One region of the Bacillus sp. XF8 genome, then DNA from elsewhere that is predicted to be linked to it. Evidence: riboswitches for the same ligand, from Rfam matches in the RefSeq annotation. Region 1 holds a riboswitch; each other region holds the start of a gene.
The links. A riboswitch is a leader RNA that binds a small molecule or an ion and turns the genes downstream of it on or off. The one in region 1 is predicted to bind S-adenosylmethionine.
Positions count from the first base shown of each region.

Region 2: linked by a shared signal. The riboswitch ahead of J4P91_RS20760 (methionine ABC transporter ATP-binding protein) and the one ahead of J4P91_RS16370 (MetQ/NlpA family ABC transporter substrate-binding protein) in region 1 are both predicted to bind S-adenosylmethionine.
Region 3: linked by a shared signal. The riboswitch ahead of metK (methionine adenosyltransferase) and the one ahead of J4P91_RS16370 (MetQ/NlpA family ABC transporter substrate-binding protein) in region 1 are both predicted to bind S-adenosylmethionine.

Region 1 is NZ_JAGDQK010000025.1:8,160-18,478, forward strand. Features, by position in the region: gene J4P91_RS16335 (TetR/AcrR family transcriptional regulator) at 1-389, opposite strand, end outside; gene J4P91_RS16340 (hypothetical protein) at 585-839, opposite strand; gene J4P91_RS16345 (thioredoxin family protein) at 854-1,168, opposite strand; gene J4P91_RS16350 (DnaJ family domain-containing protein) at 1,179-1,550, opposite strand; gene J4P91_RS16355 (glycosyl hydrolase family 18 protein) at 1,926-3,950, shown strand; gene J4P91_RS16360 (methionine ABC transporter permease) at 3,993-4,661, opposite strand; gene J4P91_RS16365 (methionine ABC transporter ATP-binding protein) at 4,636-5,676, opposite strand; gene J4P91_RS16370 (MetQ/NlpA family ABC transporter substrate-binding protein) at 5,689-6,501, opposite strand; SAM riboswitch class I at 6,587-6,700, opposite strand; gene J4P91_RS16375 (hypothetical protein) at 6,940-7,257, shown strand; gene J4P91_RS16380 (ABC-F family ATP-binding cassette domain-containing protein) at 7,357-8,898, opposite strand; gene J4P91_RS16385 (ABC transporter ATP-binding protein) at 9,314-10,063, opposite strand; gene J4P91_RS16390 (ABC transporter substrate-binding protein) at 10,060-10,319, opposite strand, start outside.
Region 2 is NZ_JAGDQK010000035.1:80,717-91,035, forward strand. Features, by position in the region: gene sufC (Fe-S cluster assembly ATPase SufC) at 1-586, opposite strand, end outside; gene metQ (methionine ABC transporter substrate-binding lipoprotein MetQ) at 822-1,628, opposite strand; gene metQ (methionine ABC transporter substrate-binding lipoprotein MetQ) at 1,731-2,537, opposite strand; gene J4P91_RS20755 (methionine ABC transporter permease) at 2,567-3,232, opposite strand; gene J4P91_RS20760 (methionine ABC transporter ATP-binding protein) at 3,225-4,250, opposite strand; SAM riboswitch class I at 4,722-4,831, opposite strand; gene J4P91_RS20765 (hypothetical protein) at 4,957-5,301, opposite strand; gene J4P91_RS20770 (thioredoxin family protein) at 5,452-5,760, opposite strand; gene J4P91_RS20775 (toprim domain-containing protein) at 5,764-6,108, opposite strand; gene gcvH (glycine cleavage system protein GcvH) at 6,355-6,738, opposite strand; gene J4P91_RS20785 (arsenate reductase family protein) at 6,780-7,145, opposite strand; gene J4P91_RS20790 (hypothetical protein) at 7,504-8,037, opposite strand; gene J4P91_RS20795 (phosphatase PAP2 family protein) at 8,180-8,833, shown strand; gene J4P91_RS20800 (PTS sugar transporter subunit IIC) at 8,901-9,914, opposite strand; gene J4P91_RS20805 (L-lactate dehydrogenase) at 9,935-10,319, opposite strand, start outside.
Region 3 is NZ_JAGDQK010000027.1:72,534-82,852, reverse strand. Features, by position in the region: gene J4P91_RS17220 (hypothetical protein) at 1-112, opposite strand, end outside; gene J4P91_RS17215 (ATP synthase subunit I) at 567-938, shown strand; gene pckA (phosphoenolpyruvate carboxykinase (ATP)) at 1,264-2,850, opposite strand; SAM riboswitch class I at 3,080-3,202, shown strand; gene metK (methionine adenosyltransferase) at 3,369-4,568, shown strand; gene J4P91_RS17200 (GNAT family N-acetyltransferase) at 4,610-5,134, opposite strand; partial or broken gene J4P91_RS17195 (hypothetical protein) at 5,149-5,340, opposite strand; gene J4P91_RS17190 (hypothetical protein) at 5,347-5,526, opposite strand; gene J4P91_RS17185 (MogA/MoaB family molybdenum cofactor biosynthesis protein) at 5,941-6,450, shown strand; gene J4P91_RS17180 (molybdenum cofactor guanylyltransferase) at 6,447-7,055, shown strand; gene J4P91_RS17175 (glycosyltransferase family 4 protein) at 7,114-8,259, opposite strand; gene J4P91_RS17170 (phosphatase PAP2 family protein) at 8,272-8,805, opposite strand; gene J4P91_RS17165 (gamma carbonic anhydrase) at 8,951-9,463, opposite strand; gene J4P91_RS17160 (alpha/beta hydrolase) at 9,538-10,319, shown strand, end outside.

The DNA of each region.
Region 1 (10,319 bases):
ACACCATATGATGCTCTTGCTAAAACAAGCATTTCATCTAGAATCTCTTTGCTTACAACTTGACTCATAGAAAATTCTTCAACTGCGCTAAAAATAGGATGTTGTGTATCCTCTACATGGTACTCAGCAAGCCCATATAATTTTTCAGTACTCGTACGATACTGCTTTTCTTTTTCATTCCATTTTTCAAGCCAATCATACGTATGCTGTTTTACTACAAATAAAAATAATTCTTCCTTGCTTTTAAAATGATAATAAATGCTACCTTTACTACGTTCAGTAATTTCACAAATATCTTCCATAGATGTTGCAGCGTATCCTTTTTGTGAAAACAACTCTTCTGCTTGATACGCTATTTCTTTTTTTATCTCTTCTGCACTTTTTCTCATGTTCACACCTCACAAAACCGACCGCTCAGTCTAATAATAGCAAATATAAAACCTCTTTTACAAGAGGCTATATTCCTTATTTATTAATACATTACACTTAAACAAACGTTTGTTTAGCTGATTCTATACGGGTTCAAGCCAACTAATCAAACGTTTGTTTAAAAAGAAATACGCCCATAAAGAGCGTATTTCTCATTAATCTCCACCGCCACCACAGCTACCACCATCTCCACCCGAAAAACCGCTATCTCCTCCAAAAGAACTCCCACATTCGTTTGAACTATCACTATCAGATCCTGCAAAGAAAAATGGTGTAGAAGTAGCTGTAGTTGTCGTACTATCACCATTACCTGTTTTATAAAGATTTACTTTCCGCTTATTCGATCTTATTGATTTTACAATCATTCCAATTAAAACTAAAAACAATAATGCCGCTATTACAAATCCCATATCAAATACCTCCTTTATTTTTTTAATAACTGTAATGATCGTTCTATCTTCTCTAAGGAAATAAATCTTGACTCACGAAGTATCTCTTTTCCTTCATGAAATAATAAAATGGTTGGAGCTGTAAATACTAAATACTTCGCTGAAATTTCTTTCATATCCTGTAGTGATATTACAATGTTTTCTACAGCATGATATTGTTTCAATAAGTGATTTACTTTCTCTAACATCACATCACAAACACCACAATTTTCGGTTTTTATGAATAAAAGTAATAACCTTTGCTCTTCAATATATGCTACTAATTCTTCTATCATTTGAAATTTTCTCATGTTACCCCTCTTAGCGTAATTTACGAAACACTTGATTTTGGTACATACGAAATGCTGAATTTCCTTTTATTTTTCTCTTCTCCATTAACTGTTGAAATCGAAGCGTTTTTTCTGTTAACTCTTCTTTTAATTTTGCTCTCTCCGTTTCATCGTAACAACAAGCTATTAAATCTTCTATTTTCAATATATCCTTTTGTAATTCCATCTCTGCCGGAATCATACCAGCGTTTTTCAAAATTTTGTAGCTCATTCTTAGGTCTGGAGGTACCATTGAAAGGTCTTCTAATTGCAGTGGTTTCCCTTTACCTGGAAGGTCATCAAGATCACCATTATTGATTGATTGACGAATTCTTTCTTCAGCAATGCTTAAGAAAACATCCACTTCATTCCCTCCCTTACATATTTTTACTATTATTTTACATGAAATTTCATATCGCTGCTATGATATGAAACAATAACTTCAAACAATTTTTTCTCAAATTATCCTCTAAATTAAAATTTTTGAATCGATTTGACTAGATATATATATATAATTCGCATTATAGCTATTCTTATAATTGAGAAAATCCTTTCTGTATAAATAAAGCGTTTACACAAAATCTTACATTTGTTACGATGTAATCAATCTCCCTTACTTGTATAGACTTCGTGACATCTGTTCGTTTCGGTAGTCTAGACATTTTTACGTCTAGATTCATTTTGATTTATTGGCAATAGCCATTAAATATATCTTTTTATTTAGAAAGGGGAAATGATTATGAGGTCAAAAAAAATCACATTCTTGTTCCTATCTCTACTACTCTTCCTACCTCTTTTTCTTACAAACTTTATCACTCCTAGTTTTGTATCAGCAGACTCCTCCAAAACAAATCAAAAGATTATTGGATACTTTCCTTCTTGGGGTATCTATGGCCGCAATTATCAAGTTGCCGACATCGATGCATCAAAGCTTACTCATTTGAACTATGCTTTTGCTGATATTTGCTGGAATGGCAAACACGGGAATCCTTCTACACATCCTGACAATCCTAATAAACAAACATGGTCCTGTAAAGAATCTAGTGTACCATTGCAAAATAAAGAGGTACCAAATGGTACTCTTGTGCTAGGCGAACCTTGGGCCGATGTTAATAAATCTTTTCCAGGCTCGGGTACAACATGGGAAGATTGCGACAAGTATGCTCGCTGCGGAAACTTCGGTGAGATGAAACGTCTAAAAGCAAAGTACCCTCACTTAAAAACAATTATCTCAGTTGGAGGCTGGACGTGGTCTAATCGTTTTTCTGATGTAGCTGCCGATGAAAAAACACGGAAAATATTTGCAGAATCTGCAGTCGCCTTCATTCGTGAATATGGTTTTGATGGTGTAGATTTAGATTGGGAGTATCCAGGCGTTGAAACCATACCAGGAGGAAGTTATCGTCCTGAGGATAAGCAAAATTTCACATTACTCCTTCACGATGTCCGAAATGCTTTAAATAAAGCAGGCTCTGAAGATGGAAAACAATATTTATTAACAATTGCGTCAGGGGCAAGTCAGAGCTACGCTGATCATACAGAGTTGAAAAAGGTTTCCCAAATCGTGGATTGGATTAACATCATGACATATGATTTTCACGGCGGATGGGATACAACTTCTAATCATAATGCTGCATTATACGGAGATCCTAAAGACCCAGCAGTTGGTACAAAGTTTTATGTCGATGGAGCTGTTGAAATTTATAAAAGCGAAGGTGTACCAGCCGATAAAATTGTATTAGGTGTTCCTTTCTATGGTCGTGGCTGGAAAAGTTGCGGAAAAGATAACAACGGACAATATCAACCTTGTAAACCAGGAAGTGATGGGAAACTAGCTTCTAAAGGAACTTGGGATGATTATTCTACAGGAGATACAGGTGTATATGATTATGGTGATTTGGCAGCTAACTACGTAAATAAAAACGGCTTTGTTCGATACTGGAACGACACTGCTAAAGTTCCATATTTATATAATGAAGCTACTGGAACATTTATAAGCTATGATGACAATGAATCTATGAAATATAAAACGGATTATATAAAAACAAAAGGTTTGGGTGGGGCAATGTTTTGGGAATTAAGCGGTGACTGTCGCACCAGTCCAAGATATAGTTGTAGTGGCCCAAAACTGCTTGATACGTTAGTTACAGAATTACTAGGTGGACCTATTAACCAAAAAGATAATGAAGCCCCAACAAATGTGAAAAATATTACAGTCACAAATAAGAATTCAAATCTAGTCCAATTATCTTGGACTGCATCTACTGATAATGTTGGTATCACAGAATATGAAATAACCTCTGGGACTGAGAAATGGACAGCAACTACGAATAGCATTACGATTAAAAATTTAAAACCAAATACAGAATATACTTTTTCAATTGTCGCAAAAGATGCGGCTGGTAATCAATCACAACCGTCCTCTATTACTGTCAAAACCGATGATGGTAGTACAACTCCACCAGGGGGAAATGGTAATGTGACATTTTCAGTTACTTCAAACTGGGGAAATGGCTACAACTTCTCTATTACAATTAAAAATACAGGAACAATCCCTATTAAAAATTGGAATTTAGAATTTGATTACAACGGAAGTTTAACACAAGTTTGGGACTCTAAACTTGTAAGTAATACAAATAACCACTATGTTATTACGAATGCAGGATGGAATGGTGACATTCCTGCTGGTGGAACAGTTACAATTGGTGGTGCTGGGACAGGAAATCCAGCAGAGATTCTAAATGCTGTGATATCTGGAAACTAAATAAAAGACGATATCTCTTCTTTATTGAGATATCGTCTTTTATCAATCTTTCTTTAATTTTCTAGCAATCCCATTACCTAAAGACTGTAATCCTTGAACAAGAATAATCAAGATAAAGACCGTTGCATACATAACTTCCGGTTCATACCGTAAATGACCAAATCGATATGCTAAATCTCCAAGTCCACCTGCACCTACCAGTCCAGCCATTGCCGTTGCACCTATTAGTCCAATCGTTGCGATCGTTAAGCCAAGCACAAGAGATGGACGCGCTTCTCTAACCATAACGTGCCAAATAATTTTCACAGTAGAAATCCCCATCGCTTGATATGCCTCAATTACACCACGATCCACTTCTAGTAAAGCTGTTTCCATTAAACGTGCAATATAGGGAGCTGTAAATACAACAAGCGGTACAATCACACCTTTCACACCAATTGAAGTCCCCATAATCAGCTTTGTAAACGGTAGAATGAAGAATAATAGAATAATAAATGGAATAGAACGAATGACATTAATAATTGTATTAAAAATAGGGTATACAACTTTATTCTCTAGTTGACCACCAGGCCTTGTTAAAACAAGTGTTACTCCTAGTGGTAATGCAATAATAATTGATATAAGTAGTGAAATTGATGTCATTTGAAATGTTTGAATCGTTGCTTCCCATATCATCTTACCCCATTCATCCCAAAAGGACTTGTTTCCCATACTCTTCCCTACCTCCTTCTACAATGATCCCTTGTTCCTGTAAAAATACTAAAGCTCGGTGTATCTCGTTTTCTTCACCTTGCATATGAACAACGAGCTTACCATACGCTTCATGTTTTAGTTGTGTAATATTGCCGGATAAAATATTGGGATACACTTGAAATCGTTTTGTAGCAACAGCCAATGCTGGTTCTCCTGAAGAGTTCCCTATAAACGAGAGTGTTACAATCTCTCCAGTATTTTTTAGCTCTTTCTGTACTTCTTCTGGAATTTTGGCTGCAAAAGCGCTGTTCACAAATTTTTTCGTTGTTACATGTTGTGGATTTGTAAAAATGTCTTTTACTGTGCCACTCTCAATCACAGCCCCATGCTCCATTACAGCAACTCGATCACATATACGTTGTATTACATTCATTTCATGTGTAATTAGCAAAATCGTAATGCCTATTTTCTCGTTGATTTCTAATAACAAATCTAGAATAGAATCCGTTGTTTCTGGGTCTAATGCACTTGTCGCTTCATCACTTAGCAAAACTTCTGGTTCATAGGATAGTGCACGCGCAATCGCAACACGTTGTTTTTGACCACCAGAAAGCTCACTTGGATATGCATCTTTTCTATCAAAAAGGTCAACAATACGTAAATATTTTTCTACTCTTTTTTCAATTTCAGTTTTTGAAATCCCAGCTAGACGTAAAGGTAATGCAATATTTTCATAAACATTGACTGTTTTTAATAAATTAAATCCTTGAAAAATCATCCCAATTTTTTGTCTCGCCTTCGCTAACTCTTTTGTAGACAAATTTGTTAAATCTTTTTCATTTACAATGATATTTCCTGTTGTTGGCTTTTCTAATACATTGACACAACGGATTAATGTACTTTTACCAGCACCACTATATCCGATGATTCCAAACACTTCTCCTTTTTCTACTTTAAGAGAAGTTGGTTTAAGAGCTTCAACCTTACCTTTTTTTGTTGTAAATACTTTGGATACATTTTTCAATTCAATCATTATAGTCAGCTCCTACCAAGACGGCAAAACAGAACCATCAAATTTTTTCTCAATAAACTCTTTTACTTCTTTAGACTGATAAGCTTTCTTTAATTTTTTTACAGCTGCATCATCCTTATTCTCTGTACGAACAACCACCCAGTTTACATATGGTGAATCTTTTCCTTCACGGAAAATAGAATCTTTAGCTGGACTTAGTTTCGCACCTAATGCAAAATTCGTATTAATTGCTGCTGCTTTCACTTCATCTAGCTGCGTTGGTAATTGTGACGCCTCTAACTCAACAATTTTCAAATTCTTCGGATTCTCAATCACATCTTTTGCAGTTGCTTTCTCTGTTGCTTTTGGATCAACCTTTAAAACACCTGCTTTTTCAAATAATTTTAATGCCCGAAGTTCATTCGTTGGATCATTTGGTACAGCAATTGCATCTCCATCTTTTAACTCTTTTACATCTTTTAAGTGTTTAGAATATACTCCCATCGGGAATGTTACCGTTGAAAACACTTCTGTCAATTTCATATTACGCTCTGCTTTAAATACATCTAAGTAGGACTTCGTTTGATAGCTATTCACATCAATATCTTTTTCGTCTAACGATACATTGGGCGCTACATAATCATTAAATATCTGTAAATCAACTTGTAATCCATCTTTTGCCGCTACTTCTTTTACTTTTTCAAAAATTTGTTCATGTGGTCCCCCCGTTACACCAACTGTAACCTTTTTCTCATCTAGCGCTTTTGCTTCCTTATTCGAATCCGCACTACATGCGCCTAATAATAATACCGCTCCACTTACAATACTTAGCACCAACTTCTTCATATAAAATTCCCCCTCAATATATCTGTTCTTAAACAAAAAACACCTCTCAAATAAGAGAGGTGTCGAATAGACAAAATAAGCTCCTCTCTTATCTTCCAAAACGAAAATCGTTTTGCAGGAATTAGCACCTTAGCTTATTATTCATAAGCTCGGTTGCCGGGCATCATAGGGCCAGTCCCTCCGCCACTCTGGATAAGAGTATCTGTATTAAATTTTCCAAAAGTTATGGTACTAATAGTAAATCTTACAAAAAATTTTGTCAATCATATTTTTCTGAATATAAACTTTTTACAAATAACAAATCAATTCAGCTAGTAACCATTTCTAGAGATACTATCAAAGTTTCTGATTGATAACCATATACAAGTTATCCTCATAATGAATATACTAAATAAAAGTAAATACTTTATACTTATATACGAAAAGAGGCTATATTGTATGCAGGAAAAAAATGCTATACAAACCCTACTATTATCTCAGATAGAAAAACTATCCCAATCCTTTCATTACGACTTTTTATATGAAGAGGGACAACAAGGAACACTATGCCAAATCCTTTTACGAGATGATAACGGTTCTATCGTAGCAACACCACTTAGTTTTCATATGCTGATAAATGAAGTTGCTGGGAAAGGCGAACTTATTTTTTATCATGAACATGGTGAATTTCATCGCCAAAAATTTGATATTTATACGGAAGACAGTATTGTTAAATTACTATTATTCATTCAAGAACGATTACAAGTAAACCAGTAAATAATCTGAAAGCAGCTACTTAACATGTAGCTGCTTTCGCAATTTTCTCACTAAAATATTTTATGCCTTTCCCATGATGCTCCTAAATAAATAGCTCTCTTATTTTTTAGTAACATCCATTTCCTCTAGATTCCAAACTCGAGTCACCCAAGACTCGTAAAAAGAAGGCTCATGAGAAACGAGTAAAATGGTTCCTTTATATTGTGCTAGTGTTTCTTTTAATGCTTCTTTCGCATACACATCTAAGTGATTCGTTGGCTCATCTAAAATTAAGACATTACTCTGCATTAACATAAGTTCACATAAACGTACCTTCGTTTGCTCTCCACCACTTAAAAAACAAAGAGGCTGTCGAATATGCTCTTCTTTTAAACCACATCTTGCTAAAGATTGACGAATTTCTTTTTGCGTCATATCTGGACGTCTTGACCATACTTGCTCAAGTGGTGTAATTTCTGTAGCAAATTCTTCTTGTGCAAAATATGCGGGCTTTACTTTCTCTCCAATACGAACTGCCCCACTTAATGGTTCTAGTTGTCCTAGTAACGTTTTTAACATCGTTGTTTTTCCTATTCCATTATGACCAACAATCGCAATTTTTTCGCCCCTTTTTACTTGTAAATCAAATGATGGAAATAATGCTTCTGTATAACCAAATTGTATTTTTTCCGCTTGTAATATACGACTCACAGGTTCAGTGTGAACTTGAAAATGAAAACGCGGCCTTGGTGCACCGTCAGGATTTTCAACTATTTCCATTTTTTTTAATACTTTTTCACGGCTTTTTGCCTGCTTCGCTTTTCGGATTTTATTTTTTTGAATAAAACTCTCTAAATTTGCAATTTCCTTTTGCTGTCTTGCATAAGCTGCTTGTAATTGTTGCTTCTGCAATTGGTAACTTTCTAAAAATCTTTCATAATTCCCCGTATAGCGCTTTATTGTTTGCCCTTCTAAATGATAAATAACATTCGTAATATGGTTTAAAAACGATTCATCATGGGAAACGACAATATAAGCATGCTCATACGCTTGTAAATACGCTCTTAGCCAATCTATATGAACCGTATCTAAATAATTTGTTGGCTCATCCAGCAATAAGATATGTGGCTTCTCTAAGAGAAGCTTTCCAAGTAATAACTTTGTACGCTGACCACCACTTAATTTTGAAACATCTTTTTTCATACCTAAGTCTAACAAGCCTAAACCGGCTGCTACTTCCTCTATTTTTGTATGAACTTGATAAAAATCTGAACCCTCTAGTATATTTTGTAATTCTCCATATTGTACTAATAGCTTCTCTAACTCTGCTTCCTTTGCCATCTTTTCAGCAATGACTATCATTTCACGTTCAATCGTATACAGATGAGAAAATGCACTTTGTAAATATTCTTCAATCGTTATCCCTTCTTGTAAATCAATATGCTGCTCTAAAAATCCCACCTTCGCATGTGGAAACCATTCAATCTTCCCTCCATCAGGCAAAACTTCTCCAGTTAAAAGACGAAGTAACGTTGATTTCCCTGCACCATTACTTCCAACAAGCCCGGCGTGCTCACCTTGTAATAATCGAAAACAAGCATTATATAAAATGGTTTTATCTCCATACGTATGCGTAAGATTTTCTACTGTTAATACACTCATTTTTGTTCTCTCCTTTTCTTTATAACTAACAAGCCAAATAGAGAGAACAGCAAAATAAAGATCTTATTGAATTGTGTATACATGAAAAATGAGTAAGGTGAACACACCTTACCCATTACAATTTATTATCGTAAAAAAGGATTAAGGCTCTTTACCTGCTGTCTTCAATTTGGCTTAAACTTTAAAAATGGGCAGACTTCTCCCATATCAAGCTAAAACCATTTGAAGAACAGTCGATAAAGTCATCTTATCCTTTCACTCCTTTATGAATCATTATTGTCTTATAATAAGCATGTACCATGCTCTTATATTTTATTCGTTATGAATCTTTTTGTTCCTCTTTTTCATTAAAAAATTTTTTCAAACAAAAAGCCTCTTAACAATTATTATATCAAAAATTGTTAAGAGACTTTTATTACTTCTGCATATAAGGAGCCAATATTCCTAAAATCTCCGCTTTATCTTCTTTCAGCTCAAGAGATGTTAACATTTCCATCGTTCGAGGACGGGGTAAGTTAACATTCACCTCACCTACAATTGTTGCTGGTCTTTGAGACATGATAAATACACGATCAGACAATAATATTGCTTCGTCTAGATCATGCGTTACCATCACAATTGTTTGCTTCTCTTGATGCCACGAATTTAAAAGCCAACGATGTACTTCCATTTTTGTAAATGCATCTAACTTACCGAACGGTTCATCAAGTAGCATAATCGGCTTTTCACATAAATAGGTACGAAGAAAACTAATACGCTGACGCATACCACCAGATAATGCATCTGGATAATGATTTGCATATTCAGCTAGACCAAACTGCTCTAAGGCTTCCATTCCTTCTGTAAGTCGCTCTTTCTTTGGCTTCCCTTCAATTTCTAGTGGAAGAACAATATTTTGCAGTGCTGAGCGCCATGGAAGTAACAAATCTTGCTGCGGCATATAACTTACAATATCTTGTTTTTGAACAAGGGTATCATTATAGACCACCTCACCACTAGTCGCCTCTTCAACACTCGCAATTAAATTTAATAACGTACTTTTTCCGCAACCACTTGGGCCTACGAACGAGACAAACTCACCTTCTTGTATAGAAGCACTAATTTTTTCTAGTACATTTTTCCCATCAAATGCTTTCACAACATCTTTTATTTGTAATCCGTTCATTTTTCACTTGGAAGGAATTCGTTTGTAAAGGCATCTTTTACTTCAATTTTCTTTTTAATAACTTTGTTATCATGTAAGAAATTCATGTAATTCGTCCAAACTTCTTCCTTCTGTACTCCCCACGCTTTCGCATCATCTTGATACTTCGTACTTAACCATTTTTGGCTCTCTTGTACTAACTCTTTATTAATGTCCGGTACATTTTCAATTAAAATATCAGCAGCTTCTTTTGGCTCTTTAATTGCAAAATTATATC
Region 2 (10,319 bases), on a different contig from region 1:
CACCGCGCATTTCGTTAATACCTTTAGATACAACTTTTAATGCATCGATATCAAGACCAGAGTCGATCTCATCTAAGATTGCAATTTTTGGCTCAATCATCATTAATTGAAGAATTTCGTTACGTTTTTTCTCACCGCCAGAGAAACCTTCGTTTAAGTAACGTTGTGCCATTTCTGGATCCATTTCTAGGAATTCCATATTTTTATCTAATTTGCGGATAAATTTCATAAGAGAAATTTCATCGCCTTCTTCACGACGTGCATTAATTGCAGAACGTAAGAAGTCAGCGTTTGTTACTCCGCTAATTTCACTTGGATATTGCATTGCTAGGAATAGACCCGCTTGTGCGCGCTCATCTACTTCCATTTCTAGTACATCTTCACCGTCGATGATGATGCTTCCTTCTGTTACTTCATATTTTGGGTGACCCATAATTGCAGAAGATAAAGTTGATTTACCTGTTCCGTTAGGTCCCATAATTGCGTGGATTTCTCCACCTTTTACTTCAAGGTTTACACCTTTTAAGATTTCTTTACCATCGATTGATACATGTAAGTCTTTAACCGTTAATGTAGAACCAGCCATCTCAATACCTCCATTAATCCTCTATATACATTTTAAAAATTCCTAAAACATTCACATTCTCATTTTATTCTCATTCTAATTTTATATCAAATAAAATGATATCGCAAACGCTGAGAAAATGTAACAATTTTTTCACAAATGTATATAAGTATTTCCCTCACATCCTATTATGATACACCTTTCTTCTTATATATATAAAGGAAAAAGGGCTGGAAATTTCCTAGCCCTTTCATGCCTACTCACTTACCGGAAGTACTGCTCCCTTATACTCTTTATTAATAAAATCTTGAATTTCTTTTGAATGTAACACTTCTACTAATTCCTTAATTTCTTTTTTCTTTTCATCACCTTTACGAACGGCAATAATATTTGCATACGGAGAATCTGATCCTTCAATTGCAATTGCATCTTTTTTCGGATTTAATTTTGCATCAATCGCATAGTTTGAATTAATAAATAATGCATCACCTTCATTATTTTCGTATAACTTTGGCGAAAGCCCTGGCTCAACATCTGTTTTAAACTTCAAGTTTTTTGGGTTCTCCACAATATCTTTGACTGTCGCTTTAACGACATCTACACCATCTTTCAGTTTAATGACGCCACCTTTTTGCAATAATGCAAGCATACGACCGCGTTCCGCCACGTTATTACTCATAATTACTGTTCCGTCATTTGGAAGGTCTTTTAAACTTTTATATTTCTTAGAATAGATTCCCATAGGCTCTAAATGAATTTTTCCTGCATTTACAATTTTATACCCCTTTTCCTCAATCTCCTTGTCTAAATAAGGGATATGTTGAAAATAGTTTGCATCAATTTCTTTATCTGCTAACGCTTTATTTGGTAACACATAGTCTTGGAATGTTTTAATTTCTAATTTAATGCCTTTTTTCTCTAATATAGGCTGCGCTTTTTCTAAAATAACAGCATGTGGTACATTCGAAGCTCCGACAACAAGTGTATTTTCATCTTTCCCGCCGCAAGCAGCTAATGCAAATACAAAGATTGCTATAAAAATGGATAATATAATTTTCTTCATCAGATGTCACCCTTATTTTTGTAATTTTTAGAACATTTATCGTATATTGATTTTATTAGGTACAAAATAAGAGCTGGCATTTACCAGCCCTTTTTATACCTATTATTCTTTTACAGGAACAACTGCGCCTTTATATTCCTTGTTAATGAAGTCTTCAATTTCTTTGGAATGTAATACTTCTACAAGTGCTTTAATTTCTTTTTTATCTTTATCGCCTTTACGAACTGCAACTACGTTTGCATATGGAGAATCGTTTCCTTCGATCGCAATTGCATCTTTCGCTGGGTCCAATTTTGCATCAATTGCATAGTTTGAGTTAATTAAAACAGCATCGCCTTCTTTGTTGTTATACACTTGTGGCAATAAACCAGGCTCGATATCTGTTTTGAACTTCAAGTTTTTCGGATTTTCCGCAATATCTTTTGGAGTTGCTTTTACTGGGTCTACACCATCTTTAATTTTTAAAACGCCCTCTTTTTGCAAGATTGCTAACCCACGTCCATGGTCAGCAACAGAGTTACTCATGATGATTGTGGCTCCGTCTGGAAGCTCTTTTAAGCTTTTATACTTTTGAGAATATACACCAATTGGCTCTAAATGAATTTTACCCGCTATTTCAAATTTATATCCTTTGTCTTTAATCTCTTTTTCTAAATACGGAATATGCTGGAAATAGTTTGCGTCTAAATCTTTATCCGCTAATGATTTATTCGGCAGTACGTAATCTTGGAATGGCTTAATTTCTAATTCTATACCTTTTTTCTCAAGTAACGGTTTTGCCTTCTCTAAAATCTCAGCGTGTGGTACGTTAGAAGCACCGACAACAAGCTTATCTTCACTTTTTCCTCCACAAGCAGCTAAACCAAAAATTGATGTTGTAATAAGTGCTGAAAGTAATAATTTTTTCATGCTGTAAACACCCTTCCCTTTTAATAAATTTACCGTTTGTCAATTCGAGTTGTAACAAAATCACCGATCCATTGAAGCAAGAAGACAACGAGTAATACACAAATTGTTGCAACAATTGTCACATCGTTATTTCCGCGCTGGAATCCTTCTAAATAAGCAAGTGTGCCAAGCCCTCCAGCACCGACAACACCAGCCATTGCTGTATAACCAACAAGAGCGATTGTCGTTACAGTAATACCAGATACCAGTGCTGGTAAGGATTCCGGAATCAATACTTTCCAAATAATCGTGCTCGTTTTTGCCCCCATTGCTTTTGAAGCTTCAATTACCCCTTTATCAATCTCGCGAAGTGCAATTTCAACCATCCTTGCATAAAATGGTGCTGCTCCAATAATTAAAGCTGGTAGTGCTGCGCTTGCCCCAAGAATTGTTCCAAGAAGAATTTTCGTAAATGGAATTAATAAAATAATTAAAATGATAAATGGAATGGAACGAAAGATATTTACAAATGCTCCAATCACTGTGTGAATCGCTTTGTTTTCCCACAAGTTATCTTTAGATGTCATAAAGAGTAATAGTCCTAAAATAAGACCGAATACAAATGTGGCAAGTGCTGCGATTGCCGTCATATATAATGTTTCACCTGTCGCTTCTAGCATTTTACTCCAATCAACGTTTGATAATAATTTATCCATGTGCAATCACCTCCAGCTCTACTTGCTCCTGATTAATTCCTGCTATTGCTTGCTGGATTGCTGCTTCTTCACCATTTAAGTGAACAATTAAATTTCCATAAGACCCATTGTTCGTTTGTGCGATATTCCCTTGAAGTACACTCACTTCAATATCCTCTCGCCTCATTAATCTTTGAAGCACTGGACGCTCTACGGAATCACCAATAAACTGCAAACGAATAACTTTTCCATCTGGATATTTTTCCAATAAACTCTCAATCGCTTCATTTGTATCTTCAGAATCCGTTAACTGTTGTACAAATCGTTTTGTAATCTCCTGCTTTGGATTGCGGAATACATCTAGTACAGGACCACTTTCTACGATTTTCCCTTTTTCCATTACCGCAACGCGATTACAGATTTTTTGAATGACATGCATTTCATGTGTAATCAATACGATTGTTAAATCAAGGCGTTTATTAATATCTAATAGTAAATCTAAAATTTGATCTGTCGTTTCTGGATCCAGTGCCGATGTTGCTTCATCACACAAAAGTACTTTTGGATCATTCGCTAATGCTCTCGCAATCCCAACGCGCTGCTTTTGTCCACCGCTTAACTGTGATGGATATGCATCGCCTCTTCCTTCTAATCCAACAAGGCGGATTAACTCATCCACGCGCTTGCTTCGCTGTACTTTATCAACCCCTGCAATCTCAAGTGGGAAAGCGATATTTTCACGTACAGTTCGTGACCAAAGTAAGTTAAAGTGCTGAAAAATCATTCCGATTTCTTGTCTTGCCTTTCGAAGCTCATTCCCAGTAATTGCTGAAATAACACGATTAGCTATCGTAATCTGTCCGGAAGTTGGTTTCTCTAATTGATTAAACAATCTGATTAAAGAACTTTTACCAGCGCCGCTATATCCGATAACACCAAAGATCTCACCTTTTTCTATTTTTAAATTGGCGTCATCTACAGCAGTCACATCACCGTTTTTTGATTTATATATTTTCTTTACGTTCTCCAATAGGATCATGGTGTTCACCCCTTTTTTGTTTAAAAAGCGTAAGCGGCTTGTTTAGAACAAGAGGGCGTTGGAACCCCTGACGCAGAGGCGCTTTTTGCCTCGCAGGAAGGGGTGAAACGACCGACTGTTCTAGCCGCTGAAGCTGGATTTCTTAAAAAGCGTAAGCAGCTCGTTCAGAATGTGAGGGGGATGGAGCTTCTGACGTAGAGGCGCTTTTTACCTCGCAGGAAGAAGCGAAGCCACCGAACATTCTAGCTGCTGAAACTGGATTTCTTAAAAAGCGTAAGCGGCTCGTTTAGCTCTGCTCCTACAAATTCTTTTTATCTTTTCATGCAGGACGCAAAAATCTTGCCGCCGGGCTAAATTATTTAACGATTCTTTTTATTATTTGAATGTCCTCCTCATTCAAACAATAAAAAAACCTTTCTGCTTTTTGTATGAGCAGAAAGGTTTATATGCGTATATCAACATTATCCCTTCCTCTCATCTTTCAAAGCAATCGCTTTGCAGGAATTGGCACCATTTCAACATAAATGTTGACGGTTGCCGGGCTTCACAGGGCACAGTCCCTCCACCTCTCTTGATAAGAGAAATCAGATTGAATTTTCGTCTGATTTAAAATCTATTAAATTGTCTATATTTTATGAATTGAATTGTATCAACATACATCCACTATGTCAACAAAAAAATTCTCAAAAAACAAAACTTCAGAATATTAAGCGCCTACTTGCATTGGTTTACATATATGAAATACGGATTCTAATAATAACATCGTACGATACGTTCCATTATATTGAACACGCCCGCTGTGCAATAGTGTTTGCAACCGAATATTTCCAGTAACTAATCGACGTAAATCTTCCTCTCGAAAGCAAACAATTTGCTCTGTTCCCTTCGCACTCTTCAAAAGTTGTATATACTCTCTTGAAATTTGAAGTGAGCAACACTCATCTCCAAAACGAAAATTAATCGTTTTTTCTCCTTGCCGAAGAAGCGGTTCTAGATGATATTGGTTATTGGCATACGTTACAAATGATTGAAGCAACGAATATAATCCCATTCTAGTCACATCCTTCATTTCACTTTCTACTAATACCATTCCATCCTACCAAACAGCAATCCTGTTACTTTCTCTCGACAAATAACGTATCACTTCTATCCCTCGACATATTTCCCAAGAAATATGTCGAGGCGGCAAAAACTTTGCCGCCTACTGTAATTCTGTATATAAATATTCAACCGAATGAAATGCATATATTTTTTTCATAAGTGTTCCCCGCTCAAACACGAGTAAACAAGGGACACTTTCTACCTCATACTCTCGCGCTAAATGCGGCGCATAGTTTAAATCTAGCATGCCTATTTCCAAATCAGATATAGTAGCTTCTACCACTGTTAACATCTTCTTCGCTAACTGGCATGTTCCGCACATCGGTGTATATACATATAACACTGTTTTTTCTTGGTCTGCTATTAGAGCTGTAGCTTCAGCACCTGTCCAGTCAATCACTTCTATCATTCCTTACCGTAAATATTCTGTATAAACGTCAATGTCAGCTCCCCATAATACGTTCGCTAAATGATTAGAAGGAGCAGTTGCCACTTCGCGATACGAACGATCAATGTAAATATGCTCAGCTTGCGGGAATTCTTTCCGAAATTGTTTTCGGAGCTTTTCACCTGCAGCATCAGCATCCACTAGTACATATACTTCTTTATCAAAAAACTGATCAATGAGTTCATCCATTTTCGACAAACCAATTGTACCATTTGTACAAACAATTTCCACTGGTTCGCGAATAATAGATTCAATCTTTCTTCTATCTGATTTTCCTTCGACAATAATGACTTTCTCTACATAGACCATATGTCATCACCCGATCACCATATACTATGAAACAGCCTTACCTTAGTATATAGTATATTCGATATTTTCATGTTGTTTCCTGTTTATTTTTGTGAAGAAATGCGGAAACGGCTCGCTCAGAATGTGAGGGGGATGGAGCTTCTGACGTGGAGGCGGAGCTAGACAAAGAAAAGCGAGCCGCTCTTTCGTTCATGTAATACAAAATAAAAAGGACAGCACACAGGCTGTCCTTTTTGTCGACTAGAATTAGTCTTGGTTTGTCATTTCTGCGTATTGTTCTGCAGATAATAACTTTTCAACTTCACTTGCATCAGAAAGTTCAACTTTAACCATCCATGCACCTTCGTACGGAGAATCGTTAACAAGTTCTGGTTGGTCGCTTAAGTCTTCGTTTACTGCTACAACTTTACCGCTTACAGGTGCGTATAATTCAGAAACTGTTTTAACAGATTCTACGCTTCCGAATGGCTCGTCAGCTTCAATTGTTGCACCTACTTCAGGAAGTTCAACGAATACGATATCGCCTAACTCACTTTGTGCAAAATGAGTAATACCGATAACAACTTGGTTGCCTTCAGTTTTTACCCATTCGTGTTCTTCAGAGTAACGTAAATGATTTGGAATGCTCATGACTGTACCTCCAGTGAATGTATTAATTATGTAAAAATACCTTATTGGTACTTTTTCCACACACTTTCAAATTGCTCTTCGTTAAAACCAAGTGTTACATTCGTGCCATCTGTTACGATCGGACGTTTGATTAACATGCCATCAGATGCTAAAAGCTCAAACATTTCGTCTTCACTTGCATCCTTTAACTTATCTTTTAAGCCAAGCTCGCGGTAACGCATTCCACTTGTATTAAAGAATTTTTTTAATGGCAATTCACTTTTTGCATGTAAATTACGTAAATCTTCTTTTGACGGTGGATTTTCAACAATATGAATCATCTCATATGCTACATCGTTTGCCTCAAACCATTTCTTTGCTTTTTGACATGTACCACACTTTGGGTATGAATAAAATGTTACTGTCATAAATTCACCTACTTTTTTACTAACCTTTACCTTTATCATATAGAAAACATTTTATTATTTCAAACGATTCTTCTCCAAACTTTAACTTATTTCGTGACAACTTTCTTTAATCCTGCAAATTTTTCTTATTTTTCCGGTATTTAAGAAGATTTCATATAAAAAAATAAATATAAAAGTCCTCCTCTTCATTCATTACGTATAATTTAGACCGAACATATATATTAAACAAACGTTTATTTGATTTAATAATGACCTAAACACCCCTTAAAATATGCATTCATTCACATCGAACATACATCTTAAACAAACGTTTATTTAACACAAAAATAAACAATGAGAAGCCTAAGCTATAGGCTCCTCACTGTCTACTCAAATAATCCGCAATCGTTTGAAACACGTATACATACATATTATGAATACTTTGCTCTGAAATCGTATCATTGTATAAACCAGTGCCCCAAAATTGCCCTTCACTGCTACCCATATTTACAAAACCTTGTGTATACATCATTTCTTCATCTCTCGGTGTATTATTATAATCTAAATCTTTTTTAGTAAAAATTAAATATGGTCTATCCTTTAAACCGATAAAAAACACTGGCTTTTTTAACCCTAAAAATAGATCTGTATATTTTTCTTTTGATGCCTCTTCAAAATGTTCTTTCATAACCAGAAATCCGTCGACTTTATCAGATTTCTCCTTCATTTCATCTAATTTCACCTGTACAAACTTTATATTTCTAAACGTATCCTTTGGTGCTTCGCCGACAACTCCAATTACTAGTGCTCTCCCGCTATACTCTAAAGCAGATGGCACAACCTTATTCTTTTCACACCCAGCTCCCACGAGGCATAACAATATAAGAAAACAAAAACTTAGTGAACGCTTCATCCCTATCCCTCCATTTTCAAAGTCAAGTGACAAAAATGTAAGGTTAATTCAAGAAAATGTAAGTAAAATCAATAGCCCATTTTGATTTTCTATATTATAATCAATTGGATTTACTTACATTACTAAAACATAGGTGATACTCATGAAAAAATATAAACTTTCATCTTTTCTTCCATTAAGTTATATACTTCTACTCGTACTCGTAAGCCCCCTTTACGATGTACTGAATAAATCTGGCGTTCATGCCGTCGATGTAACGACTATGATTGATGATTGGATTCCATTTGTGAAGGCATTTATTATTCCTTATTTACTTTGGTTTCCATACTTATACGGTGCACTCATTTACTACTGCTTTAAAGATCGCAAACAGTACTATGTAACATTAAGCAGCGTTATCCTCGGAAAACTTGCTTGTTTTTCAATTTATTACTTTTGGCAAACAACGGTCCCTAGACCTACAGTTGTAGGCACAGACGTGTTCTCCGACTTAGTGCGCTATATTTATAGTATTGATCAGCCTGTAAACTGTTTCCCTAGCATCCACGTCCTAACAACATTTGTGATTATGTTAGCGGCTTATAAACGAAGAGAACAGCACAAATTAGAATATTTCATTCTTACTTTCTTTGGAACACTTATTATTTTATCGACACTGTTTACAAAGCAGCACGCTTTCTTAGATGCCGTTTCAGGTATGGCAGTCGCTAGCACACTATACTTCGGCGTACAATTATTACTAGTAAATAAAAAAGAAACTGTTACAATTCCAGTAAGACAAACTTATAAAATGTGACTAAAAAAGCAGACTGTGGCTTCTTCAGTCTGCTTTTATCTATATAAAGGAGATTGGGGGTTGTGACTTAAGATTGTGGCACAGTCATATCACCAGAATGAATACGGCCTGCTTTTCGTAATGCCATGTAAAGAATATATGAAACAGCTACTGGGATTACGATATAAGTGATAACCATCGCTGGCACAACGCCGAATCCTTGGCTGGAAATTAAATTAATTGGTGCAATAAGAGAACTTAATCCAAGACCCGCAATTTCTTTACCTGCTTCTAGTTGGAAGATCAGTGCAGATACAGGACCCACAATGGCGCTGGCAACGACAGTTGGGATGAGAATCATTGGATTTTTAGTAATGTTCGGCAATTGTACTTTCGGAGTACAAAGTGCCTGTGCTAAAATACCACCTAAATTGTTTTCTTTCGCAGAGATAACAGAGAATCCGATAAATTGAGCGACGCATCCTGCAAGTGCCGCACCTCCTGCAACACCATCTAGGCTAAGTGCAATTGCTAAAGCTGCTGATGACGCTGGAGAGATAAGTAATAGTCCCCAAACAACCGCAAGTACGATAGATGCAATGAATGGGCTACCAGCTGAACTATCTTTAATAAATGCGCCAACTGCATTTAAGACAGGACTAATATTTTGAGATAACCAAATACCGACTATACCAGAACCTAATATTGCTGCAAATGGAACGAGCATCATATCTAAAGCAGTTTTTCCGCTTAATCGTTTACCAATATAAACTGCTAAAGTTGCTGTTAATAACGCACCAATCGGTTCACCAGTTTTAATGATTAGACCAGCTTCAGTAATCGAAATGGATCCTGCTCCAATCGCCCCGGCAACCATCGCTGAGAAAATGACAAGTCCGTTTGCTCCAAGCATAAAAGCAATTCCTGCTCCAATTGCTGGTGCCATAAGTGATTTCGCGACGACTCCGATCGTAATTAACATCGGAATATCAACAATTCTTCCTATATTTTCGATAAGCAAACCAATTCCAAGGGATACGAAAATACCTTGTGCAATTCCGGCAGAACCTTTAAAGACACGAGACATTATATATTCCTTCATCTGTTTCACCTTCTCCTATTTTAGTAACCGATTGTTTTCATGTAGTCACGTAAAATATCATTCGATTTTGCAAATCGGCTTTCTTCATTTTCTGTTAAGTTTAGTTCTACAACTTCTTTCACGCCATCTCTTGTAATAATTACTGGTACACCTGTACAAATATCATACTCACCATATTCACCATCTAAAATTGCTGAAACAGCTATTACACGATGATCATCATTAAAGATAGAACGTGCAATATAAGCAAGTGAGTTACCAATACCGTAATAAGTAGTCCCTTTACGTTTATAAATTTCCCAACCAGCTTTTGCGGTTTTTTCTACAATGTCATCTAAATCAATTTCACCGAAACGTTCCTTTTGCTCTTCTAAAATTTGCAAGATTGGTTTCCCGCCGACTGTA
Region 3 (10,319 bases), on a different contig from region 1:
GGACACCGAGGACGGCATAGAAAATACTATGTTTTTTTGTGTACCAATATAACGAGAGTCCTATAAGTGCAGGGATAATAAGGTGAATGAGAGCCATTAAAAAATAAATCATTAGAAGCCCCCTTTTTTGTGTACTTACTACATGCATGTAAATTGAAAAACTGACGTAAAACTTTTCTTTTTAGGCGGGGGAGAGGAGCCGCTTATGCATAGAAGCGGTCAGATCCTTTTTTCGCTCCATGCCGAGTGAAAACAAAAGGAGAAAACGCGTGGAGGTCTCTTTTTGTTTCCAAGAACATGGTTTATATATTGGAAAATTAAAGTGGATATATATACATCATATCCATATTTTTGTAGATTGATATCATTTTTTTGTAAATCTATGAAAAAATGTTTGCAAAAACGTCACAAATTGCTCCTGCTTCCAAACTAGAAATCTTGTATAATATTATTTCTGAAAAATATTTTAACAACGTAAACATAGTGGTTATGTTGTTTTTTCTTTGAATGTAACAGATAAAGTCTGATGATATGTAAATAAGATGATAGTGATAAAGGAGAACTGCATGATTAGTATGTCACTAAGGTCATTTAAAATCCAAATGTATTATTTGCTAGGCGCGATGCTATTAGGATGGGCGATGACACCTTTTTCTGCTCACTTTTTAGGCGTTGGGATTGGTTTACTCGTTAGTATGTATTGTGTTTGGATTTTAGGAAGACGTATTGAAAAGCTTGGAGATAGTATTGTAAAAAAGAGTAAAGCACCAACACTTGGTATGATTAATCGGTTCGCAGCAGCGATACTAGGCGCGATTATTATGTATGAGATTGAACACCATATGGTCATGTGGGCATTTGCTGTGGGGATTATGGGTGGTTATTTCTTAATCGTTATTAATTTAGGATACTATAGCATGAAAGATGCGAAGAAATAAATACAAGAACCTTTTCTTTTAGGTGGGAGAGAGCGTCCGACCATGGGTAGAAGCGGACAGTGCCTTTTTTCGCCCCATGCCATGTGAAAACAAAAGAAGAAAGTGAGTGGGGAATCTGCTTTTGTTTTCAAAGCCGCGATTTATATGAGGAAAAATCAAAGTGAATATATAGAAAGAAGCTTACGTTTTTAGCGTAAGCTTCTTTTTTATGTAAGTATGTGTAACCTGTAAAGCCGCATGGGTTTTGTCGGTGAGTACGCGAAACTTTCAGGTTACAATATACTTATTCATATGAGTAAAGGTCATTCAGACAGTAAAGGTTCAATTAAGCGATTGGGCCACCTAATTTGATAATGTTTTCAGAAACGTTCTCGAACTTCTTGAAGTTTTCTTTGAATTTACCTGCAAGTTCGATTGCTGTTGCTTTGTAAGCAGCTTTATCAGCCCATGTTTGTTCAGGCATTAATACTTCATCAGGTACGCCTGGTACATGAAGTGGTACTTCAAGACCGAAGACGTCATGCTTCGCTGTTTCAGCGTTATCAAGCTCGCCGTTTAATGCAGCTTGCACCATTGCACGAGTGTAACCTAAGTTCATACGTTTTCCAACGCCGTATTCGCCGCCAGTCCAGCCAGTGTTCACTAAGAATACTTTTGCATCATGTTTCTCGATCTTTTCACCAAGCATTTCAGCATAGCGAGATGCATCGAGTGGTAAGAATGGAGAACCGAAGCAAGTTGAGAATGTCGCTTGCGGAGACGTTACGCCGCGCTCTGTTCCAGCTAGTTTACTAGTGTAACCGCTTAAGAAATGGTACATAGCTTGCTCTTTATTTAATTTACTGATTGGAGGTAATACTCCAGATGCATCAGCAGTTAAGAAAATAATTGTATTTGGATGTCCTGCAACACTTGGTACTACGATATTATCAATCGCATGAATTGGGTATGCAGCACGCGTATTTTCTGTTAATGCAGTATCATTATAATCTGCAATACGTGTTTGATTATCAATTACAACGTTCTCAAGCACTGATCCAAATGTAATTGCATCAAAAATTTGTGGCTCTTTTTCATGAGAAAGGTTAATACATTTCGCGTAGCAACCGCCTTCAATATTGAACACACCGTTATCAGACCAACCGTGCTCATCATCACCAATTAATTTACGGTGTGGGTCAGCAGATAATGTTGTTTTACCTGTTCCAGATAAACCGAAGAATAGAGCAACATCGCCTTCTTCACCTACGTTTGAAGAGCAGTGCATAGATAAAATATCTTGTTCTGGAAGTAAGAAGTTCATAATAGAGAAGATAGATTTTTTCATTTCTCCAGCGTATTCAGTACCACCGATTAATACGATGCGTTTTTCAAATGAAACCATAATAAATGCTTCAGAGTTTGTGCCGTCAATCGCTGGATCTGCTTTAAAGCTTGGTGCAGAGACAATTGTAAACTCAGCTTCATGATTCGTTAATTCTTCTTCAGTTGGACGAATAAATAATTGATGTACAAATAAATTGTGCCATGCATATTCGTTAACAACTTGCAATGGAAGACGATAGTTACGATCAGCACCAGCGAACCCTTTAAATACGAATAATTCTTCTTTTTCTTTTAAGTATTCCAATACTTTTGTGTATAATTTATTAAAATGTTCTTCAGAAATCGGTTGATTTACAGGTCCCCAAGCAATTTTGTCTGCAACCGATGCTTCTTTCACAATGAATTTATCTTTAGGAGAACGTCCTGTATATTTTCCTGTAGAAGCAGAGACGGCACCAGTAGAAGTTAATTTTCCTTCGTTTCTCATTAGTACTTTTTCCACTAATTGTGGAACGCTTAGTTGAATCTGTGCGTTGCTTCCGTTCAGTAATTCATGTAATCCAATTTGGACATTCACAGTACCCATATTTATATACCATCCTTTTCATTTTAATGAAATTTTTCTCGTAATCCCCATCAAGAGTATAACACAATTATATAAATAATGTATACTATTTATTTATTTTTGTTTGTGTGAATGTATTATTTTCCTATTAATATTTTGTTCGACACGAAATGCGAAAAACTTGTAGGAATATGTGAATATTAATTGACAAATGAATATCATTTCTTTAGTATAGGTTGGGACGGATACTCTCTTATCCCGAGCTGGCGGAGGGACAGGCCCGATGAAGCCCAGCAACCTCACTTGTAACGGTAATAAGCAAGTGAATAGGTGCTAAAACCTGTGCGAGGCGAACGGTCTCGAACGATAAGAGCGAAGGGCAAAAAGCAGTATGCAAGTAGCAAATTAAACCTTTCCTCTATAATTAGGAAAGGTTTTTCTTTATACTTGTGTGGGAGAATAAATGAATGTCGCAGTTTGTGGCAAATTAAGGATGAGTTCCGTACAATATATACAATTACTGTAGGGAGGTTTACCACATGACAAAACAACGTCATCTGTTCACATCTGAGTCTGTAACTGAAGGACATCCAGATAAAATTTGTGACCAAATTTCTGATTCAATTTTAGATGCGATCTTAGCAAAAGACGCAAATGCACGTGTAGCTTGTGAAACAACAGTAACAACTGGTTTAGTATTGGTAGCGGGGGAAATTACGACTTCTACTTATGTAGATATTCCAAAAATCGTCCGTGAAACAATCCAAGGTATCGGTTATACTCGTGCAAAATACGGATTCGATGCAGAAACTTGTGCAGTTTTAACATCTATCGATGAGCAATCTGCTGACATCGCTATGGGTGTTGACCAAGCGTTAGAAGCACGTGAAGGTCAAATGACTGACGCTGAGATTGAGGCAATTGGTGCAGGAGACCAAGGTTTAATGTTTGGTTTCGCATGTAATGAAACAAAAGAATTAATGCCACTTCCAATCTCACTTGCTCACAAATTAGCTCGTCGTTTAACGGAAGTTCGTAAAGATGAAACATTAGAATATTTACGTCCAGACGGTAAAACGCAAGTTACAGTTGAGTATGATGAAAATGGTAAACCAGTACGTATCGATACAATTGTAATTTCAACGCAGCACCATCCAGAAGTTACATGGGAAGAAATCGATCGTGATTTAAAAGAACAAGTAATTAAAGCTGTCGTACCAGCAGAATTAATGGATGAAGAAACAAAATTCTTCATTAACCCAACTGGACGCTTCGTAATCGGTGGACCACAAGGTGATGCTGGTTTAACAGGACGTAAAATTATCGTTGATACTTACGGTGGATATGCTCGTCACGGCGGCGGTGCATTCTCTGGTAAGGATGCAACAAAAGTTGACCGTTCTGCAGCATACGCAGCTCGTTATGTTGCGAAAAACATCGTAGCAGCTGGCCTTGCTGAAAAAGCAGAAGTACAACTTGCATACGCAATCGGCGTAGCACAACCGGTATCAATTTCAGTTGATACATTCGGCACTGGTAAAGTATCTGAAGAAGTACTAGTAGAGCTAGTTCGTAGTAACTTCGATCTTCGCCCAGCTGGTATCATCAAAATGTTAGACTTACGTCGCCCAATTTACAAACAAACAGCAGCTTACGGACACTTCGGACGTACTGATGTAGATCTTTCATGGGAACGTACAGACAAAGCAGCAGCTTTAAAAGAGCAAGCTGGTCTATAATATAAAAAGGAAAAAGCTTTGCGTTTTTACGCAAAGCTTTTTTATTTGTAATTTGTCTGCAGTAAGGCGAAAAGCTCAATATCATGCCATTTTCCATTTCGAAATACAGCTTCTTTACACGTACCTTCATGTTGAAATCCAAGTTTTTTATAAAGGTGTATCGCTTTATCATTAAATGAAAATACACGTAAGGATATACGGTGTAAGTTTAATTCTAAAAAGGCATAGTCTAATAATAAAGTTAATGCTTCTTTTCCGTACCCTTGCCCCCAGTAATCTTTCTTTCCGATATCGATGATACATTCTGCATTTCGATTATGTGGGTCAATATTAATTAAAGATGTGATTCCGATTGGAAGGCTACCCTTTTTCTGTTCAATAATATAACTTTTTGAGGTGGAAGAGTGAATGATTTGTTTGCAAAACTGTTCTGTTTCCGAGAAAGAATATGTATCGAGATTGAGACTGGTAGTGCTCATCACTACTATATCATTTCGCCAATGGTAATAGGTTGGAATATCACCTTCTGAAAATTTTCGTAAACGAATCCGATTTGTTTCGAACAAGTGAAAAACCTCCTTTATTTCACTTCATTACTGTGGGTTTTACGTACTCCAGCACAAGAACTGCAATACACTTCTAGCTCAAGTTCAATATACTTTTTTATATTTGCCATTCCACTCGCTGGAAAAGGCATATGAATCTAAGCTTTTTTATACGTTTTTATTTCTTTCCCGCATGACTTACAAAGTGTCGTTTTTTTACGGAACATGGGATATCATCCTTTCTTCTGACGCGCTTTTCCAGCACAAAATGCACTGCATAGTAAAAAGAGTGTTGCAAATCCGATTCCACCCATCGTTGCATTTGGTACAGCATCTTTTAACGCCATCCCAGCACTGATGGAAGCGACAAATAGAAGGATAAATACGGTTGTGAGTTTTTGATAAAGTTCCATGAATGAACCTCCTAAGTATGAAAGTTTATTTAGTATGTATCTGGTTATTTCGTACGATTTCTAATCCATTGAAATAAAAATGCTAAAACAAGAGGAAGCACGGTACTTGATAATAGCGACTAGAGCCGTTTAGCATGAATACGTATAATTTTAGAAAATTGATATCTAATCTATGGGTAATGAGTTGAAAGGGAATTAGAATTATAAGAAAAGGAATCCATGGGACATGTTGTTTAAGATTATAAAATAGAGGTATAGAAAAAATCCCTTTTTATGGTTATATATACTTATATTGTATCATAATGTTTCGGTCATTCACTAGATAATTGTAGATATGTGATGTATCTCATATTTGATAAAGTATTTATACGATATGATAAAATTATGAGTAGTTATAAGAAGGAGAGGATAAATATGAGCGTAACAGAACATAAAAAACAAGCGCCGAAAGAGGTGCGCTGTAAAATTATTACGGTCTCTGATACACGTACAGAAGAGACGGATAAGAGTGGTAAGTTACTACAAGAATTATTACTAGAAGCAGGACATACGGTAACTGCTTATGAAATTGTAAAAGATGATAAAGAAAGTATTAGGCAAGCTGTATTAAGTGGATATCACCAAGAGGATGTTGATGTTGTATTAACAAATGGAGGAACAGGCATTACAAAGCGTGATGTGACGATTGAAGCCATTTCAGCATTGTTAGATAAAGAAATCGTTGGCTTTGGTGAATTGTTTCGGATGATTAGTTATTTAGAAGATATCGGAAGCGCGGCGATGTTAAGTAGAGCAATTGGCGGAACAATTGGAAGAAAAGTTATCTTTTCAATGCCAGGTTCTAGCGGGGCAGTTCGCCTTGCGATGAACAAATTAATTTTACCAGAGCTAGGTCATATTACATTTGAGCTGCATCGTCAATGAAAAGGCTTGCTGGAATTGTATTAGCGGGTGGTATGTCGAGACGCTTTGGTGAGCCAAAAGCATTGGCAAGCTGGCAAGGACATACTTTTATCGAGCATATCGTTCAAGTGATGCAGACTACCGTGCAAGATGTAGTTGTGATTAGTCATCCTGATATAAAAGAAAGGATCGTTACTTTAGTAGACGTTCCTGTTATAGAAGATATTCCTTCCTATAAAGGAGAGGGACCGCTTGCTGGGATTGTATCGGGGATGGCGCATATAGAGGCGGAGTGGTATATCATTTCGCCTTGTGATACGCCGAATCTTTCAAATGAGTGGATTACAGCATTAGTAGGACAAATAAGTGGTGAATATGAGGCAATTGTTCCGGTTATTGATGGAGGAAAGCAGCCACTATTAGCGGCGTATCATTATAGTATAAAAGAAAAAATATACACATTGTTAAACGAAGAAAAACGAAGTATGGGACAACTTTTATCACAGTGTAACGTAAAGTATGTGATGGAAGAAGAATGGAATGTAGCGAAAGAATTGTTTATGAATGTAAATACACAAGAGGAATATTTGCGGTTACTTAAAGAGAAAAAGACCAAAAAGGTATGACGTTATAGAGTCATACCTTTTTCTTTTATGAGTATTACGGATGAGTTGAACTTTCCTATTACGCAAGTAGTTCAGCATTGTTTTGCTGAAGCACTTCTTCATATTGCATGTATAAACCGTGAAAAATCTCATCCCAGCTTTGTGTAGCAGCATAGGCACAAGCAGCTATGCTCATTTGTTTACGCATTTCATCGTTATTTAGTAACTGATAAATAGATGATAAAAATGATTCCGTTTTTTTAGGTCCACAAAGAAAACCTGTTTTTCCATCTGTAATAATATTTTTTACTCCGCCAGAATTTGCACCAATTACTGGTGTACCACATCCGAGCGATTCGAGTACGACATTGCCAAACGTTTCTGTGGCCGATGGAAATACCATAAGGTCAGAGCATGCATAAGCTTCTGCTAAGTTTTCCCCTTTTAAATATCCTGTAAAGGTCACGTTAGTTGTTGGTGTAGCTTCACGTAGTTCTTCGGCAAGGGGACCGTCTCCAGCAATAAGCCAATGAATATCACCTTTTCGTTCTTTTAGTGTTGTGTGAATGAGTGTACGAAGTGTTTCAATATCTTTTTCAGGGGCAATGCGTCCGACATAGGAAAGAATGTATGGAGCAGTAATATTATATTTTTTTCGGAATACGTCTTTATTGTAAGCCGGATGGAAGAGTGAACAATCTACTCCGCGTCCCCAAATATATAAATTTTGAAATCCTTTTTTTGCTAATTGCTGTAATGTTTCGGGAGAAGGGACAAAGTTTTTTTGCATGTGGCTATGAAACCACTTTAAATAATTCCATAGCATATTGGAGAAAAATTCAATTTTATAATATTGCAAGTAGGCGTCAAAGTCTGTGTGATAGGAACCGACAAGAGGAATGTTTAATTTTTTCGCGTAATACATGCCACATAGCCCCATATTAAAGGGAGTAGCAATATGAATGATGTCAGGTCTAAAGCTAAGAAGTTCCCGCTTAATGCGCGGGGTAGGAAAAGCAATTCGACATTCTGGATATAATATTTTCAGCGGGATACTTCTCATCTTATTCACATTGGCTACGAAGTCATCTTCTGCTGTATGCTGCGGTGCAAATACGGAATAGGAAATATTTTGTTTTTGAAAATAACGGATCAAACGATCTAATGTTTTTGCTACACCGTTTACTTGCGGTGTAAATGTATCAGTAAATATGGCGACTCTCATCCAATCTCTCCTTTACATGAAAAGTGGAATGAATTGATAAAAAGAGATGATGCCAGAACATGTGCCAAGGCACATACCTACAAATACATCTGATGGATAATGAAGCCCGAGATAGATGCGGGAAATTCCTACAATCATTGCTAATGGAAGTAAAAAGACTGCTAAGTTTGGATCATAACAAATAAATGGAACGGCAACTGAAAAAACAGCTGTTGTATGACCGGACGGAAATGAATGATCTTGTAATGGATGTAATGGGTATTTTGCATCTTGAATTGTTAAATAAGGCCGTTTACGTGGGTACCATCTTTTTAATATTTGCACAGGGATATGACTAATTGCTAATGAAAGAGCTGCTGCAATTGCGGCAGTGTGCAGAAGTCCTTTTGAAAAGATAAGAAAGCATAACGTGAGTGAGATAGAAAAGATTGCACCACCGATATGTGTAATCGTGCGGAAAAAGATATTTAATGTTTTTTGATCAAAGTAACGGTTAATTCCTTTGAAAATGTAACATTCTATTTTATATAAGGAGCTGACCTTCATGAAAACTCTCCCCTTCATTTACATATATATTCAGATGATATCTTTTATTTTAATAAGATTTTATTGAGGGAATAATAAGATTTTGTAAAGAAAACGTTAGAGTTTTAATGAAAAAAGCTGCCATTATAGTGGCAGCAAGTAACGGCTATTTTTGCAGTGACTTATAGTATTGTCCTTTTTCAACATACTGTTTGCGAATGCGCTCCATATCTTTTCGATCTTCATCTGTTAATTCACGAATGACTTTTGCCGGACGACCGAAAGCGAGTGTGTTAGGTGGAATTTTCTTTCCTTGTGAAACTAAGCTACCAGCACCAATGAATGCACCTTCGCCAATTTCAGCGCCGTCTAAAATAATGGATCCCATCCCGATTAAAGCATCTTTTTTTAAAGTACAGCTATGTAAAATAACTTGATGTCCAACGGTAACATCGTCTTCTAAAATAAGGGGATACTGTGGACTTTGGTGAAGCGTACATTGATCTTGTACATTTACTCTGTTTCCAATGATTGTTGGAGACACATCACCGCGAATAACCGTATTAAACCAAATGCTTGATTCTTCGCCAATTGTAACATCACCTGTAATCGTAACGTAGTCAGCGATAAAAGCACTACTCGCAATTTTCGGATTTTTATCTTTATAAGGATATATCATGTAAAGCCTTCCTTTCCTAGAAACTAGTTTTAGTGTATCAAATTACGGAAAAGAGTGAAATGGAGGAGTTTCGTATGTGGAATTATGAAGCGGAAGCAGCCAAAGCCGTAATCGTGATTGTGCACGGTGCGATGGAATATCACGGACGTTATGAGGCGCTAGCAGAAATGTGGACTCATTTCGGGTATCATGTTGTTATGGGGGATCTTCCAGCTCATGGAACAACTTCAAGAAATAGAGGACATATTGACTCATTTGATGAATACATAGAAGAAATAAAATTATGGGTGAAAGAAGCAAGAAAATATCGGCTCCCTATTTTTTTATTTGGACATAGTATGGGTGGTCTTATTGTCATTCGAATGATGGAAGAAACGAAGAGAGAAGATATAGATGGAATTATATTGAGCTCACCATGCTTAGGTGTTTTAGCGGTACCTGCTGCTCCGCTTCGAGCTGCTTCAAAGTTGTTAAATATTTTCACGCCAAAACTCCAATTTCCCACAAATCTTACAGTCGAAATGTCAACGCGAAATAAAGAAGTTCGTGATGCAATGGAAAATGATTCGTTGTTCTTGCGCAAGGTGTCAGTTCGTTGGTATAGTGAATTGATAAAATCTATTGAGATTGCTCATGAAAAAATAGATGAGTTTCCAGACGTTCCGCTCTTGCTAATGCAGGCGTGTGAGGATAAACTTGTAGATAAAACACGTGTCCGTAAATGGTTTGATCGGTTGAAAATAAGTGATAAAGCATATAAAGAATGGCCGAATTGTTATCATGAGCTATTGAATGAGTATGAGAAAGATGAAATTTTTAGTTATGCCAAAGCATTTATGGAAACACATTTAAATAA